Regions from separate parts of the Klebsiella sp. M041 genome, predicted to be linked through region 1. Evidence: predicted binding sites of a transcription regulator. Region 1 holds the regulator's gene; each other region holds the start of a gene.
The links. The regulator PurR, encoded in region 1, represses purine synthesis genes. The targets are predictions, from matches to a motif close to CANGCAAACGTTTGCNTG.

Region 1 (4,278 bases):
TGCTGCATGGCGGCAAATGCCGGCAGGTACATATCGGTGGCCAGAAAGCCCAGCACGCTCAGGCCGGCCAGCCAGACTAAAAATCCTTTCCCAGGTTGTGACATAACGTTCTCATTTTTGGAGTACAGGTACGATGCCGCAGAGTGTAGGGAGTGCATTGTGGCTTGTGAAACGCTAATATTTGTCACATGCATTCAAAAATTTTGCAGGCAGAAAATGTGGTCTGAATACTCTCTGGAAGTGGTTGATGCCGTCGCCCGGAACGGCAGCTTTAGCGCGGCGGCGCAGGAGCTCCATCGGGTGCCTTCCGCCGTCAGCTATACCGTGCGTCAGCTCGAAGAGTGGCTGGCCGTCCCGTTGTTTGAGCGCCGTCATCGTGATGTGGAGCTGACCCCCGCCGGGGTCTGGTTTTTACAGGAAGGGCGCTCTGTTATCAAAAAAATGCAGATCACCCGCCAGCAGTGCCAGCAAATTGCCAACGGCTGGCGCGGGCAGTTGTCGATCGCGGTGGACGATATCGTGAAACCCGCGCGGATGCGCCAGATGATCGTGGATTTCTATCGCCATTTTCCCGACGTCGAGCTGATCGTTTTTCAGGAAGTGTTCAATGGCGTATGGGATGCGCTGGCCGACGGCCGCGTGGAGCTGGCGATTGGCGCAACGCGCTCTATTCCGGTCGGGGGCCGCTATGCGTTCCGCGATATGGGGATGCTGAGCTGGGACTGCGTGGTGGCGAGCGATCACCCGCTGGCGAAGATGGCGGGGCCGCTGAGCGACGATGTCCTGCGCAACTGGCCGTCGCTGGTGCGGGAAGATACCTCGCGTTCGTTGCCCAAACGGACAACGTGGCTGCTGGATAACCAGAAGAGGGTGGTGGTCCCCGACTGGGAATCGTCGGCAACCTGTCTGTCGGCAGGACTCTGCGTCGGCATGGTGCCAAGCCATTTCGCCCGGCCATGGGTGGATCGCGGCGAGTGGACCGCGCTGGCGCTGGAAAATCCGTTTCCGGATGCGGCCTGCTGTCTGACCTGGCAGCAGAATGATGCTTCGCCGGCGTTAAACTGGATGCTGGACTACCTGGGGGACAGCGACACGCTGAATCGGGAGTGGCTGCGGGCGCCGGAGTGATCCGCGCCCGCCAGTGCTTTAGCGACGATAGTCGACAAACGGGCCATCCGCCACCGAGCGGCGTTCGACCAGCCGAGGGTGCACTTCAATAGACTGCGACTCTTCGCGCTTGTTGACGATACGATCCAACAGCATATTGAACGCGGCTTCGCCCAGCGAATCTTTCGGCTGATGAATGGTGGTTAACGCCGGGCTGAAATAGCGGGCGTTGCGCACATTATCATAACCGATCAGCGAAATGTCCTGCGGCACGCGCAGCCCCATTTCATCCGCGGCGCAGATAGCGCCCATCGCCATAATGTCGCCGCCGCAGAAGACCGCCGTTGGACGGTGTTGTTGGCTCAGGATCTGCTGCATGGCGCGGTAGCCGGACTCCGGCTCGAAGTCGCCCTGTACAATCCAGTTTTCCGGCACGCTGATATGCGCCTCTTTCATCGCCTGCATGAAGCCGGCCAGTCGCCCCGCGCCGGTGTTGCGCTCCAGCGGGCCCGGGATCACGCCGATTTCGCGGTGACCGCGTTCAATCAGGTAACGTCCGGCGATATACCCGCCCTGGAAGGCGTTATCGATTACCGCATCGGTAAAGTCAGCTTTTGCTTCGCCCCAGTCCATCACCACCATCGGAATATGGCGATACTCTTCCAGCATGCTCAGGACGGAGTCCGGGTATTCGGAACACATCACCAGCAGACCGTCGACGCGTTTTTGCGCCATCATCGACAGATAGGCCCGCTGTTTTTCCGGGTCGTTCCAGGCGTTGCCGAGAATCAGGGTATAGCCCTTCTGGAAGCAGCTCTTTTCAACGGACTCAATGATTTCAGCGAAATAGGCGGCTTCGCTACTGGTCGCCAGCAGGCCAATCGATTTTGTATGATTGACTTTCAGGCTGCGGGCCACGGCGCTCGGCGAGTAGTGCAGCTCTTTAATCGCCGCCCATACCGCATTGCGCGTCTCTTCGGCAACGAAACGGGTTTTGTTAATTACATGTGATACAGTTGTAGTGGAAACGTTTGCGCGCTTCGCTACATCTTTAATAGTTGCCATTACATCTCACTCCATGCCTTGACCTGATCGCCTGATCATCGATACGTAAACGTTTGCCTACACACACCCTGAATACAATTTTCAACATTGCATCACGTCGGGAAAACGACACAGAACGACAGGAAGGGGTCAATGGCCGATACGCTTTTAAATTAGCGTGGGATTTTGTCCGATCTTGGGGCAAAGTGGAAGAGCAAAAATGTGCATCGCCCTAAATCCCGGAAGATTTTTGCGATTTTTTGTGCAAAAATGAGCAAGCTCACTTTTGGTGTGGGGATAACAAGAGGGAAAAATGATGGATACCAATTTAAAGTTTTCGCTGATCACCACGATTATTGCCCTCGGCGTGATCGTCGCATTCAGCCTGACCGCCATACTGCACTAATGTTCCGATGAGGGAGGAGCGCGGCCTCCTCCCCGTATCCCGCCATTATTATCAATTCTGCAAAAATCTTTTGTCATTTCGTTCACTTTTGTTTTTTTGTGATTGATGTCATGCTTTTGGCTTCTGATGTTACGCCGTCCTCCCTGACGGTCTGATGGAGTCATTGAATGAAAATCAACTTTCCTTTACTCGCGCTGGCGATCGGCGCCTTTGGCATCGGGACCACCGAGTTCTCCCCGATGGGATTGCTGCCGGTGATTGCCAAGGGCGTGGACGTCTCGATACCGGTAGCGGGAATGCTGATCAGTGCGTATGCCATCGGCGTCATGGTCGGCGCGCCGCTGATGACCCTGCTGCTGTCCCATCGCGCCCGACGCAATGCGCTGATTTTTCTGATGGGGATCTTCACCGTCGGCAACCTGCTGTCATCCATGGCGCCGGATTACACCACGCTGCTGCTGTCGCGCATTATTACCAGCCTCAACCACGGCGCCTTTTTTGGCCTGGGGTCGGTGGTGGCGGCCAGCGTGGTACCCAAGCACAAGCAGGCCAGCGCGGTGGCCACCATGTTTATGGGCCTCACCATCGCTAATATCGGCGGCGTGCCTGCCGCGACCTGGCTTGGAGAAACCATCGGCTGGCGGATGTCCTTCCTCGCCACCGCGGGGTTAGGCCTGCTGGCGATGGTGAGCCTGTGGTTCTCCCTGCCGAAGGGCAGCGCGGGCGAACGGCCGGATGTCAAACAAGAGCTTTCGGTCCTGTTACGGCCGCAGGTTCTTTCTGCCTTACTGACCACCGTGCTGGGCGCCGGGGCGATGTTTACGCTGTATACCTACATTTCGCCGGTACTGAATTCGCTGACCCATGCTTCATCGCTGTTTATCACCGCGATGCTGGTGCTGATTGGAGTTGGTTTTTCGCTGGGCAACTATCTGGGCGGCAAATTCGCCGACCGGTCGGTCTCCCGCACGCTGAAAGGCTTTCTGCTGCTGCTGATGGCGATCATGCTGGCGATACCGCTGCTGGCGCAATCCCAGGCGGGTGCGGCCATCAGTATGATCGTCTGGGGCGCAGCCACCTTTGCGGTAGTGCCGCCGCTGCAGATGCGAGTGATGCGCGTGGCGCATGAGGCGCCGGGTCTCTCTTCTTCGGTGAATATCGGGGCGTTCAACCTGGGCAACGCGCTGGGCGCCGCCGCCGGCGGGGCGGTGATCTCCGGCGGACTGGGATATGCGTTTGTGCCGGTAATGGGCGCGATTATTGCCGGTCTGGCGTTGCTGCTGGTCTGGTTTAGCGGACGAGCGCAGCCGGAGGAGGCCTTTGCCAGCCAGTCATAAACGGTTGGGAAGGGTGTAAAAAAAACCGCAGCAGGGGTCACTCTGCTGCGGTTTGTCGTTTATGCGGCCAGGTTAGCGGCAACAAACTTCCAGTTAACCAGCGCCCAGAAGTGGTCCAGATAGCTTGGACGGGCGTTGCGGTAGTCGATGTAGTAAGCATGTTCCCAGACGTCAACGGTCAGCAGCGGCTTCGCGTCGGTGGTCAGCGGGGTACCCGCGTTGCTGGTGGAGACGATAGCCAGGCTGCCGTCGGCATTTTTAACCAGCCAGGTCCAGCCAGCGCCAAAGTTTTTCGCCGCGGCGTCGGTAAATTTGGCCTTAAACTCTGCGAAGCTGCCGAAGGATTTGGCAATCGCGGCCGCCAGCTCGCCTTCCGGTTCGCCG
Region 2 (4,278 bases), on a different contig from region 1:
TCTGCAGAGCAGGGTTGATCTCGCGCGCCGCTTTCACCGCCAGGGCGCTGGCAACCAGCTCATAATGTGCGGCCTGGTACATCACCGGTTCCCGATCTTCACCCGGCACATACTTCAGACCGGAGTTGGTGAAGGGGGCAAAGTCCTCATGGTAGTTGGCCTGGTTGTTGATCTCGTTGAAGGTCATCCAGTACTTCACTTTATGCTGGTAGCGGGTGAAGACGACCCTGGCGAAGCGCACGAAAAAGTCGATCAGCTTGCGGTTACGCCAGCCGCCGTACTCGGTGACCAGGTGATAGGGCATTTCAAAATGCGACAGCGTAATGACCGGTTCAATACCGTGTTTCAAACATTCGTCGAACAGATCGTCATAAAACTGCAGGCCAGCCTCGTTCGGCTCCTGTTCATCGCCCTGCGGGAAAATACGCGTCCAGGCAATCGAGGTGCGGAAACATTTAAAGCCCATTTCGGCAAACAGCGCCAGGTCCTGCGGGTAGCGATGATAAAAATCGATCGCCTCATGGTTCGGGTAGTTTTTCCCCGCTACCACGCCGTCGGTGATTTCCCGCGGCACCCCGTGGGCGCCGGCGGTCATGACATCCGCCACGCTGACCCCCTTGCCCCCCTCCTGCCAGCCGCCCTCTAACTGATGCGCCGCCACCGCGCCGCCCCACAGAAAACCTTCTTTAAATCCGGACATAATCTCTCCCTAAGGTCGATCGTCGCCAGGCGAACGATAGTGCTGATTGAAATGGTAAACCGCGCCAATCAGGCCGGCATCATTGCCGTGACTGACGGTATCGAGATAGTCGGCAATGCCGAACCAGGCCAGATGCTGGCGCAGCAGCGTCAGAAATCCAGGGCGTTCCACAATGCCGCCGCCGATAAAAATAGTCTGCGGATCGAAGATATTGACGAGGTTATAAAGGCCATGGCCCAGGCCATTGAAGAACTCGGCGACCAAACGCTGGCAAACCGGGTCGCCGGCGTCGTAGCGGTCAAAAATCATTTCACCAGTGACGCTATCCAGCGGCGCGCCAATATGTTCCGCATAGCGATGGCGAAGCACCCGCAGGGTGCAGTTTTCATTCATCGAGTAGCGACGGGGATCGCGTCCGCCAGGACGATCGGTAAGCATATAGCCGAACTCACCGGCGCGAAAACGCGCCCCGTGGATCAACTGATGTTGGCAAAAAATCGCTCCACCGATGCCAGTGCCGATAGTGAGCACCAGAAAATTGGCCATTTCCTCCGCTTTGCCCTGCCAGCGCTCAGCCAGCAGCACACAGTTGGCGTCGTTTTCCACCGAGACCGGCAGCCCGGTTCGCGTCTCGAGCCACGATTTCATGGCGAAGTTGTCAAATCGACGGATAGCGCCGCCCATGGTGATAAAGCCGCTGTGCGGATCGACATAGCCCGGCGCGCTGATGGCTATACCTTCGCACGACGGGTGGGCCGCCAGCCACGACAGGATGGTCTGTAAGATATGATCGCCATCGCTGTCATTGATTGACTGCTTCGCGGTTTCCAGCAGCCTGCCGTCGCGGGTCATGACGCCCATCTTTAGCGCGGTGCCGCCGATATCAAATGCCGCAATCTTCATTCATCCCTCCCCTGTCGAGCATAATGCACCGGTGATCCACACGGCGGCCAACCACAGAAACCGGTTTCATTCGTATGATGAGGATTCCCTGGCACTGAGGCAAGCACAAGGCTGTACCCGGTTTCATTTTCGTGAGCAGTATCAAATTTGACCATCCGCCAACGGTTTTACGCCGACTGTAAAGCAGGCTCGCAAACGTTTGCTTTCCCTGTTAGAATTGCGCCGATTTTTCTTGCTTACCGCAAACGCGTGGAGACTTCGCAGTGACCGACAAAACCTCTCTCAGCTATAAAGATGCCGGCGTGGATATTGATGCAGGCAACGCTCTCGTCGACCGTATTAAGGGCGTGGTGAAGAAAACCCGTCGCCCGGAAGTGATGGGTGGACTGGGCGGATTCGGCGCGCTGTGCGCACTGCCGCAGAAATACCGCGAGCCGGTACTGGTCTCCGGCACCGACGGCGTCGGTACCAAGCTGCGTCTGGCAATGGATCTGAAGCGTCACGACACCATCGGCATCGACCTGGTCGCCATGTGCGTGAACGACCTGGTGGTTCAGGGCGCTGAGCCGCTGTTTTTCCTTGATTATTACGCCACCGGTAAACTGGACGTCGATACCGCAGCCAGCGTCATCAACGGCATCGCCGAAGGCTGCCTGCAGTCCGGTTGCGCGCTGGTGGGCGGTGAGACCGCAGAGATGCCGGGGATGTACCACGGCGAAGATTACGACGTGGCGGGTTTTTGCGTCGGGGTGGTGGAAAAATCAGAAATCATCGACGGAAGTAAAGTCGCTGACGGCGACGTGCTGGTGGCGCTGGCCTCCAGTGGCCCGCACTCTAACGGCTATTCGCTGGTGCGTAAGATTATTGAAGTTAGCGGCGTTGACCCGCAGACTACCGACCTTGACGGCAAACCGCTGGCCGACCATCTGCTGGCGCCGACCCGCATCTATGTGAAATCGGTTCTCGACCTGATTGCCAGCGTTGACGTTCACGCCATCGCCCATCTGACCGGCGGCGGCTTCTGGGAAAATATCCCGCGCGTGCTGCCGGACAACACCCAGGCGGTGATTGATGAGTCTTCCTGGCAGTGGCCGTCCGTCTTCAACTGGCTGCAAACCGCCGGTAACGTCAGCCAGCATGAGATGTACCGTACCTTTAACTGCGGCGTGGGGATGGTCATCGCCCTGCCGGCTGCAGAAGCAGACAAGGCCATTGCCCTGCTGAACGAGAAAGGTGAAAACGCGTGGAAAATCGGGTATATCAAAGCCTCCGATTCCGAACAGCGTGTGGTCATTGCATGAAAAACATTGTGGTGCTGATTTCCGGTAGCGGCAGTAATTTGCAGGCGATCATCGACGCCTGCGGCCGGAAACAGATAAACGGCACCCTGCGTGCGGTATTCAGTAACAAGGCCGATGCGTTCGGCCTTGAGCGCGCGCGCGCGGCCGGGATCCCGGCCCACGCGCTGGCGCAAAGTCAGTTTGCCGACCGGGAAGCGTTCGATCGTCAGCTGATGCATGAAATTGACGCCTACGCCCCGGATCTGGTGGTGCTGGCGGGCTATATGCGTATCCTGAGCCCCGCCTTCGTCAGCCACTATCAGGGACGTCTGCTGAACATCCACCCTTCGTTACTGCCGAAGTATCCTGGCCTGCATACCCATCGCCAGGTGCTGGAAAACGGTGACGAGGAGCATGGGACCTCGGTGCACTTCGTCACCGACGAGCTGGACGGCGGTCCGGTTATCCTGCAGGCCAAAGTGCCGGTCTTTGCTGGCGACAGCGAAGAAGAGGTCACGGCGCGGGTTCAGACCCAGGAACATGCCATTTATCCGCTGGTGATAAGCTGGTTCGTCGAGGGACGTCTGCGCATGGAGGGCAACCACGCCTGGCTGGATGAACGACAGCTTCCCCCCCAGGGCTATGCCGCTGAAGAATGAACAACAGCCCCGCCTTTCGCCATCGCGGGGCTTTTTTTTAATTAAAATTGTTTATTAATCAAACATCTCACAGAAATAATTCTTCTTACTGTCATATAGTTGTGACACAGTAAATCGCTATGCAGAAAAATTCGTCATAATAGTCTACGTCCTGTGAGTAAAACGGAGTGTGAGCGGTAATGGGCCAGGAAAAGCTATACATCGAAAAAGAACTCAGCTGGTTGTCTTTTAACGAGCGCGTGCTGCAGGAAGCGGCGGACAAGAGTAACCCACTGATTGAGCGCATGCGCTTCTTAGGGATCTACTCCAACAACCTTGATGAGTTTTACAAAGTGCGCTTCGCTGAGCTTAAGCGCCGGATTATTATCAGTGAAGAACAAGGCAGTACCGCCCATTCTCGCCACCTGTTAGGCAAAATCCAGGCCCGCGTGCTGAAGGCCGATCAGGAATTCGATAGTCTGTATAACGAACTGCTGCTGGAGATGGCGCGCAACCAGATCTTCCTGATCAATGAGCGTCAGCTGTCCGTCAATCAGCAGGCCTGGCTGCGCAACTACTTTAAACAGTATTTGCGCCAGCATATCTCGCCGATCCTGATTAACCGCGAAACGGACCTCGTGCAGTTTCTGAAAGATGATTACACCTATCTGGCGGTGGAGATTATCCGCGGGGAAAACATCAATTATGCCCTGCTGGAAATTCCCTCGGATAAGGTCCCGCGCTTCGTAAACCTGCC
Region 3 (4,278 bases), on a different contig from region 1:
GGGACTTACTATGCTTTGGTCATTTATTGCTGTCTGTTTCTCCGCATGGCTTTATGTCGATGCATCCTATCGCGGGCCGGCCTGGCGACGCTGGGTATTTAAACCTGTCACCCTGATTCTGTTGCTGTTGCTGGCCTGGCAGGCGCCGATGTTCAATGCCATCAGCTACCTGGTGCTGGCCGGCCTGTGCGCCTCCCTGCTCGGCGATGCCCTGACCCTGCTGCCGCGCCAGCGGGTGATGTACGCGGTGGGCGCCTTCTTCCTGTCGCATCTGCTGTATACCATCTGGTTCGCCAGCCAGCTGACGCTGTCGTTCTTCTGGCCGCTGCCGCTGGTGCTGCTGGTATTCGGCGCCCTGCTGATGGCGGTGATCTGGAGCCGGCTGGAAGAGATGAAAATGCCGGTGCTGACCTTTATCGGCATGACGCTGGTGATGGTCTGGCTGGCCGGTGAGCTGTGGTTTGCCCGCCCTACCAACACCGCGCTGTCCGGATTCGCCGGCGCCGCTCTGCTGCTGCTGAGCAATGCCGTGTGGCTGGTGAGCCACTATCGCCGCCGTTTCCGCGCCGATAACGCCATTGCCGCCGCGTTTTACTTTGCCGGCCACTTCCTCATCGTGCGCGCGCTGTACCTGTAATTTAGTCCTTGACTCTGGAGTCGACTCCAGAGTGTATCCTACGGCTAATGAGAAAATTATCATTTACCGGAGGGTGCCATGTCGACTCCAGACGCGCAGGATAAAAAAGTCCCACAATTCTCGTCATTCACCATGCGGCCAGCGCCCGCCCCGGCGGAAAGCTGCTGCACAGACCACGCCTGCGCCGCAGAGAGCGCGCCTGCCGCCGAAGCGCTCAGCGACGCCCGCTACAGCTGGCAGGTTGAAGGCATGGACTGCGCCGCCTGCGCCCGCAAGGTGGAAACGGCGGTTCGTCAGGTGCCCGGCGTCAGTCAGGTTCAGGTGCTGTTCGCCACTGAAAAATTATTGGTTAACGCCGAAGGCGACGTTCGGACTCAGGTTGAGCAGGCGGTACGTCAGGCAGGCTATACGCTGCGCGATGCCGATGCCCCCGCGTCAGAGAAAACTCAAGGCTCGCGACTGCGCGACAATTTACCGTTGCTGACGCTGATCATGATGATGGCCCTGAGCTGGGGGCTGGAGCAGGCCAACCACCCTGCCGGTCAGTTAGCCTTTATTGCCACCACCCTGGTCGGCCTGTGGCCGGTTGCCCGCCAGGCGCTGCGTCTGATCAAGAGCGGGAGCTGGTTCGCCATTGAAACGCTGATGAGCGTCGCCGCCATCGGGGCACTGTTTATCGGCGCCACCGCAGAGGCGGCGATGGTCCTGCTGCTGTTCCTGATCGGCGAGCGTCTCGAAGGCTGGGCCGCCAGCCGCGCGCGACAGGGGGTGAGCGCGCTGATGGCGCTGAAGCCCGACACCGCCATTCGCCTGCGCAACGGCGTGCAGGAAACCGTCGCCCAGCGCGATCTGCGCCCCGGGGATGTGATCGAAGTGGCCGCCGGTGGGCGTCTGCCGGCGGATGGTCAGCTGCTGTCGCCATTTGCCAGCTTTGATGAAAGCGCTCTGACCGGCGAGTCGGTGCCGGTGGAGCGCCAGGCCGGAGAACGCGTAGCGGCGGGCGCCACCAGCGTCGACCGCCTGGTGCAGCTGACCGTAATCTCCGAACCGGGCGAGAGCGCCATCGACCGCATCCTGAAGCTGATTGAAGAGGCGGAGGAGCGTCGGGCGCCGATCGAGCGTTTTATCGATCGCTTCAGCCGGATCTACACTCCGGCCATTATGGTGGTGGCCCTGTTGGTCGCCATTGTCCCGCCCCTGCTCTTCGCCAGCGCCTGGCTGCCGTGGATTTATAAAGGGCTGACGCTGCTGCTGATCGGCTGCCCGTGCGCGCTGGTCATCTCCACCCCGGCAGCCATCACTTCCGGCCTGGCGGTCGCCGCTCGACGCGGAGCGTTAATTAAAGGCGGCGCGGCCCTGGAACAACTGGGCCAGGTGCGCCAGGTGGCGTTCGACAAAACCGGCACCCTGACCGTCGGCCAGCCGCAGGTGACCTCGGTCATCGCCACGGCTGAGAATGACGATAACACGCTGCTGGCGCTGGCGGCGGCGGTTGAGCAAGGCTCCAGCCATCCGCTGGCGCAGGCCATTGTCCGCGAAGCGCAGCGGCGTCAGCTGAGTATTCCGCAGGCCAGCGGCCAGCGGGCGCTGGCCGGCTCCGGTATCGAAGCCGAGGTCAACGACAGCCGTATCGTGATCTGCGCGGCCAGCAAAGCCGCCCCGTCAGAGCATGAGGAGCAGATCCAGCAGCTGGAGAGCGCCGGTCAAACGGTGGTGCTGGTCATGCGCGGCGAGACGCTTCTCGGCATCCTGGCGCTGCGCGACACCCTGCGCGACGACGCGCGTCAGGCAGTGGATGCCTTACACCAGCTGGGGGTGCAGGGGGTGATCCTTACTGGGGATAACCCGCGCGCCGCGGCGGCCATCGCCAGCGAATTGGGTCTGGAATTCCGCGCCGGCCTGCTGCCGGCGGACAAAGTCGAAGCGGTGATGGCGCTGAATGCCGATGCGCCGCTGGCGATGGTCGGGGACGGCATCAACGACGCCCCGGCGATGAAGGCGGCGACCATCGGCATCGCCATGGGCAGCGGCACCGACGTGGCGCTGGAGACCGCCGACGCCGCGCTGACCCACAACCGTCTGACCGGCCTGGCGCAGATGATCTCCCTGGCGCGGGCGACCCACGCGAATATTCGCCAGAACATCGCGATTGCCTTAGGGCTGAAGGGGATTTTCCTTGTCACCACCCTGCTCGGCCTGACCGGCCTGTGGCTGGCGGTGCTGGCGGATACCGGCGCCACCGTACTGGTAACGGCTAACGCGCTGCGGTTATTGCGTAAGAAGTTGTAGCATAGATACCGGCTTCCCTGCTCGCGCTACGCTTAGCAGGGCTACGGTTCCAGACCGTCGGGTAGCCCGGATAAGGCGCTACGCGCCGCCATCCGGGATATTCCCTGCTCGCGCTACGCTTAGCAGGGCTACGGTTCCAGACCGTCGGGTAGCCCGGATAAGGCGCTACGCGCCGCTATCCGGGGTATTCCCTGCTCGCGCTACGCATAGCAGGGCTACGGTTCCGGACCGTCGGGTAGCCCGGATAAGGCGCTACGCGCCGCCATCCGGGAGAGGCTCAGTGGCTTTTGCGGATCAGGTAGCGGTACGGCAGAGCTTCGGTTTCCTGGGCCACCAGCTCATGCTCCATAAAGCGGCAGAATCCCGGGATATCGCGGGTAGTGGCCGGATCGTCAGCAATAATCAGCAGCGTCTCGCCGACGGGCATTGTCCGCACGGTTTTACGCACCATCATGACCGGCTCCGGGCAGCGCAGTCCCAGGGCATCCAGAGTGTGGTCTGGAGTGGAGAAAAGTTCGCTCATTTTAGTCTCACATCAACAAAACGGCCCTAGTTTACCCCCAGTTCGCCAGTACGCAAGCCAGGTTAACGTTTGCGCGAAAAACAACCATTGCATTACGCCGGCAACGCAGTATCATGCAGCCGTTTTTCATTGGGTTCCCTCACCCCAACGTTCCGCTGCCGATTGCTCATTTACCTGAAGCATGACGGGCATAAAAAGGTCACAATATGAATCCGTTTACTACCGTACAGCGCAAAAAAGCGCTCGTCTGGCTTTCGCTATTTCATCTGCTGGTGATCACCTCCAGCAACTATCTGGTTCAGCTACCGATCTCCATCTTTGGTTTCCATACCACCTGGGGGGCGTTCAGTTTTCCGTTTATCTTCCTCGCCACCGATCTGACGGTGCGAATTTTTGGCGCACCGCTGGCGCGACGCATTATTTTTGCGGTGATGGTCCCGGCGCTGGTCATCTCCTACGCCATCTCCGCCCTGTTTTACATGGGCGAGTGGCAGGGTTTCGCGGCGCTGGGCACCTTTAATCTCTTCGTCGCGCGTATCGCCATCGCCAGCTTTATGGCCTATGCGCTGGGGCAGATCCTCGACGTCCACGTCTTCAACCGCCTGCGGCAGAGCCGCCGCTGGTGGCTGGCCCCCACCGCCTCGACGCTGTTCGGCAACATCAGCGATACCGTGGCGTTCTTCTTCATCGCCTTCTGGCGCAGCCCGGATCCGTTTATGGCCGCCCACTGGGGGGAAATCGCCCTCGTCGACTACAGCTTTAAAGTGCTTATCAGCATCATTTTCTTCCTGCCGATGTACGGCGTACTGTTAAATATGCTGTTGAAAAG

Region 2: the regulator PurR is predicted to act here: its motif matches at 1,792-1,809, upstream of purM (phosphoribosylformylglycinamidine cyclo-ligase).
Region 3: the regulator PurR is predicted to act here: its motif matches at 3,508-3,525, upstream of tusA (sulfurtransferase TusA).

What each region holds. Positions count from the first base shown of each region.
Region 1 is NZ_JCAXWU010000006.1:165,886-170,163, reverse strand. It holds gene punC (purine nucleoside transporter PunC) at 1-104, opposite strand, end outside; gene punR (DNA-binding transcriptional activator PunR) at 217-1,128, shown strand; gene purR (HTH-type transcriptional repressor PurR) at 1,147-2,172, opposite strand; gene cydH (cytochrome bd-I oxidase subunit CydH) at 2,465-2,557, shown strand; gene AC6CWS_RS09815 (MFS transporter) at 2,725-3,894, shown strand; gene sodB (superoxide dismutase [Fe]) at 3,954-4,278, opposite strand, start outside.
Region 2 is NZ_JCAXWU010000001.1:95,983-100,260, reverse strand. It holds gene AC6CWS_RS00465 (6-phospho-beta-glucosidase) at 1-700, opposite strand, end outside; gene bglK (beta-glucoside kinase BglK) at 710-1,603, opposite strand; gene purM (phosphoribosylformylglycinamidine cyclo-ligase) at 1,867-2,904, shown strand; gene purN (phosphoribosylglycinamide formyltransferase) at 2,901-3,542, shown strand; gene ppk1 (polyphosphate kinase 1) at 3,722-4,278, shown strand, end outside.
Region 3 is NZ_JCAXWU010000002.1:11,749-16,026, forward strand. It holds gene AC6CWS_RS02115 (lysoplasmalogenase) at 11-637, shown strand; gene zntA (Zn(II)/Cd(II)/Pb(II) translocating P-type ATPase ZntA) at 716-2,926, shown strand; gene tusA (sulfurtransferase TusA) at 3,204-3,449, opposite strand; gene AC6CWS_RS02130 (7-cyano-7-deazaguanine/7-aminomethyl-7-deazaguanine transporter) at 3,656-4,278, shown strand, end outside.